DNA from 2 places in the Larkinella sp. genome. Region 1 is predicted to be linked to the other one. Evidence: riboswitches for the same ligand, from Rfam matches in the RefSeq annotation. Region 1 holds a riboswitch; the other holds the start of a gene.

Region 1 (2,205 bases):
CCCCGGCCTACCACCCGTTCAAATGGCGCGGCTGGTGGAACTTCGGCGCGGGCGCACTCGGCGACATCGGTTGCCACATCATGGATATTCCGTTCCGCGTATTGGGACTGGGCTACCCCACCGAAGTGGAAACCAGCATCAGCTCGGTATTCCTGAAAGACTGGACGCCGGAATACAACCCCGAAGGCTGTCCGCCAGCGTCGCACGTTGAACTGAAATTCCCGGCTTCGGCTAAAAACAAATCCGATGTGAAACTGATATGGGCTGATGGCGGTATCCGTCCGTTCCGCCCCGACTTTTTACCCGCGGGGGAAGCCTATCCGGAGGGGGGCGAAAACGGGATGTTTATGGTGGGTGACAAAGGTCTGATTGCCTGCGGCATGTACGGCGATGATCCGAAACTGTATACCAAAGACGGACAGAAAATGGAAGCTGCTCCGAAGCCCAAACCGGTCGACGGAAAACCGTGGCCCGAAAACGGCCACCAGATTCTGTGGACCGAAGCCTGTAAAGCCGGTTTTAACAGCAAGGAACACAAAGCGTTGACGTCTTCGTTCGACTTCTCCGGTCCGCTGACCGAGTCCGTTCTGATGGGCAACCTGGCCATTCGCAGCTACATGCTCCGGACGCCAAAAGCCGACGGCAAGGGCTTCAACTACCCCGGTCGCCAACGCCTGATGTGGGACGGTAAAAACATGAAAATTACCAACTTCGACGATGCCAACCAGTTTGTTTCGCGGCAATACCGCGATGGCTGGAAGCTGACGACGTAGTCAATCAGGCCCGGCGATGTTCCGGAATTTTCGGGCAGCGCCAGACACCTGAAACCTCTCATTTTGTGGTCGAAAGACCCTGAAATGAGAGGTTTTTTATTGAGAATACCTGCTGCGTCAAAGTCCTGTTCGACCGGTTTCCTGCCAAAAAATTTGCAGCAACGGGCTTCGTTCGCTATACTTGCGGCTCAAATCAAGTTTCCACACGGTTCGAACACCACCGAATCGTTGCAGCAGACTTCCTGCTGCGCTTGATTTATAAAGAAGAGGCAAGAGACCGGGCTCGGTGAACCTCTGGCAACCTGCCGCGCGGCAAGGTGCTACATCCCGCCTACGGATCGCTTCGGCCATCCGATAGGAGATATAAATCGAAAAGACACATGACCAACATCCGATGCTGTATGCCCCCGGCGGGCTACTAATTTCACACACACCGACGATACCGACAACCGGGAGAGGCTATCGGCTACGGGTTGAATCAATTCGCCGTGAATGCCTCACGCCATTCAACCACTTCAACACACCGGCGACCCGGCGTTTCAGCCGACGCGTCTATTCAGAACCTGACTCTTGTTTTACCAATCCTCAACTCCATAACCAGCAGCACGTATGGCAACCCCATTGCATTTTGAAACCCTGCAACTGCACGCAGGGCAGGAGCCTGACCCCACCACCAAATCCCGGGCGGTTCCCATTTACCAAACGTCTTCCTACGTTTTCGACAATGCCGAACACGGCGCTCAACTGTTTGCTTTGCAGCAGTTTGGGAATATTTATACCCGCATCATGAACCCCACGACTGATGTTTTCGAGAAGCGCATCGCGGCTCTGGAAGGCGGGGTGGCGGCTCTGGCTGTGGCATCGGGTCAGGCGTCGCAGTTTATTGCGCTGAACAACATTCTGGGTGTGGGAGATAATTTCGTGACGACTTCCTACCTCTACGGCGGCACCTACAACCAGTTCAAGGTGTCGTTTAAACGACTCGGGATCGATGCTCGCTTTGCCGAGGGCGACAAAGTGGAAAGCTTCGAAAAGCTGATCGACGATAAGACGAAGGCGATTTATCTGGAAACCATTGGAAATCCCCAGTTCAACATTCCGGATTTTGAAGCCTTCGCGGCTTTGGCCCAGAAATACGATTTGCCGCTGATTGTCGACAACACCTTCGGTGCGGGCGGTTATTTGTTCCGGCCTATCGAACACGGTGCGGCTGTCGTGGTTGAGTCGGCCACGAAATGGATCGGTGGCCACGGAACGAGCATCGGGGGCGTTATTGTCGACAGTGGGAATTACAACTGGGGCAACGGCAAATTTCCGCAGTTTACTGAACCGTCTGAAGGCTACCACGGGCTGGTGTTCAACGACGTATTCGGCATTGGCGGACCCTTTGGCAACATTCAGTTCATCATTCGCGCCCGGGTCGAAGGCCTGC
Region 2 (2,205 bases), 230 kb from region 1:
ACACGAGTTTCAACGTGCGGGGCGAACCCATCGTCAACACGCCGGATGACGCGTATCGCTGTTTCATGCGAACGGAAATGGATTATCTGGTGGTGGGAAATTATATATTCAATAAAAAACAGCAACCGGCGTGGCCGGAAAAAGGCGAGTGGAAGGAGGAGTTTGGGTTGGATTGACGCTTTTGCCCCGGAGGGCCTTTCGCCCCAGACCCCTAAAGGGGCACGGACGCAGCTTAATCCGGATGGTTCGACGTCCGTGCCCCTTTAGGGGTCTGGGGCGAAAGCGGGAAAACATGTATAATTTCTTTATAGACATCTGCTTATGAATCCCTTGGATCGCGTCAAGGCCCAGTTGGTAATCGTAACCGGCCTGGTCGTTTTGTACTTCGTTTTCAACTCCGTCTACTGGCTCTATGCTGCTATGGCGGTTGGTTTGCTCAGCATCTTCATTCCGGCGGCTGGCAACAGCATTGCCTGGCTGTGGTTTAAACTGGCCGAAATCCTGGGGATGATCAACAGCAAGATCATTCTGACGGTTTTATTTTGGGCAGTTTTAGTCCCGATCGCGTTTCTCTACCGGCTCGGGGCGAAAAACCCGTTGACGATCAAACGAACGCAGGACACATCGCTTTACCACGAGCGTAACCATCTGTATACCAAAGAAGACCTGGAACATACCTGGTAACGGAATCTTTTGGGAAAACCGCCTGTTTCTCCCCGGAGGGAATCGGTTTGGCGAAGACCGGCTCTTTTTCTATTTTTGTAAACCGCTTATCGAGAAAGACGGAGGGATTGGACCCGATGATGTCTTGGCAACCATTCATACTCCCTGAAAAAGGTGCCAAATTCCGCCCCGGCAACGGGGACAGATAAGTTGAAAGCTTGCGCCCTGCTTCCTTTCTTCGATAAGCCGTGTAACCCTATTTGCACCGTTCTGCTACAGACGGTGGTTGGCATGGTAGGTAGTCCTAATCAATACAAGAACTTGGAAAAAATAACTGACCTTCTTCAACAGCGTATCCTGATTCTCGATGGAGCGATGGGTACCATGATTCAGCGGTATAAACTGGAAGAAGAAGATTATCGCGGAACGCGTTTTGCCGACTGGCCGCACGATTTGAAGGGCAACAACGATTTGCTGTCGCTCACAAAACCGGACATCATCAAGGAAATCCACCGCCAGTATCTCGAAGCGGGATCGGACATCATCGAAACCAACACCTTCAGCGGAACGTGGGTGGCGATGGCCGATTACCACATGGAGGAACTGGTGTATGAACTCAATTACGAGTCGGCGAGAATTGCGAAGGAAGTGGCGGTGGAAGTAACCCGCCAGAATCCCGACAAACCCCGGTTTGTGGCCGGCGCGATGGGTCCAACCACCCGGCTGGCCTCCATGTCGCCCGATGTGAACAATCCCGGCTACCGCGCCATTACGTTCGATCAACTGGTCGAAGCGTTTTACACCCAGGTTTCCGGGTTGGTCGAGGGCGGATCGGATTTGCTGTTGATTGAAACCATCACGGATACGCTCAACGCCAAAGCCGCGTTGTTTGCCGTGGATAAATATTTTGCGGATAAAGGCCTGGAACCGTTGCCGATCATGGTTTCGGGAACGATTACCGATGCTTCGGGCCGGACGCTGTCGGGTCAGACGACGGAAGCGTTTCTGTACTCAGTATCGCACCTGCCGCTGCTCAGTATTGGGTTGAACTGCGCGATGGGCGCGGAACTGCTGCGGCCGTATGTGCAGACGCTGGCGAAAGAAGCCCCATTTTTTACGTCGGCTTATCCGAATGCCGGATTGCCCAACGAAATGGGGGAATACGATCAGTCACCTGACGAAATGGCGGCCCAGATCGAAGGCTTCGTGCAGGACGGTTTTGTCAACATCGTCGGCGGTTGCTGCGGTTCGACGCCGGATCACATTCGGGCTATTGCGCAGGCGATTGCGAAATACCCGCCCCGTCCGAAACCACAGGCGGAGTCATATCAGAAATTGAGCGGTCTGGAACCGTTGAAAATCACGGAGTTGACCAACTTTGTCAACGTCGGGGAACGGACGAACGTGACGGGTTCCAAGGCATTTGCGCGTTTGATCAAAGCCGGGGATTACGATGCGGCCTTGTCCGTGGCGCGTCAGCAGGTGGAAAACGGGGCGCAGGTGATCGACGTAAACATGGATGAAGGCATGCTGGATTCGGTG

Evidence for each region. Region 1 has a riboswitch for S-adenosylmethionine ahead of ACO064_RS21210 (O-acetylhomoserine aminocarboxypropyltransferase/cysteine synthase family protein). Riboswitches for the same ligand answer to the same signal wherever they lie in the genome.
Region 2: linked by a shared signal. The riboswitch ahead of metH (methionine synthase) and the one ahead of ACO064_RS21210 (O-acetylhomoserine aminocarboxypropyltransferase/cysteine synthase family protein) in region 1 are both predicted to bind S-adenosylmethionine.

What each region holds. Positions count from the first base shown of each region.
Region 1 covers NZ_OZ245776.1:5,423,509-5,425,713, forward strand. The annotation lists gene ACO064_RS21205 (Gfo/Idh/MocA family protein) at 1-773, shown strand, start outside; SAM riboswitch class I at 1,027-1,143, shown strand; gene ACO064_RS21210 (O-acetylhomoserine aminocarboxypropyltransferase/cysteine synthase family protein) at 1,383-2,205, shown strand, end outside.
Region 2 covers NZ_OZ245776.1:5,191,636-5,193,840, forward strand. The annotation lists gene ACO064_RS20275 (carbamoyltransferase) at 1-176, shown strand, start outside; gene ACO064_RS20280 (SxtJ family membrane protein) at 322-684, shown strand; SAM riboswitch class I at 768-875, shown strand; gene metH (methionine synthase) at 985-2,205, shown strand, end outside.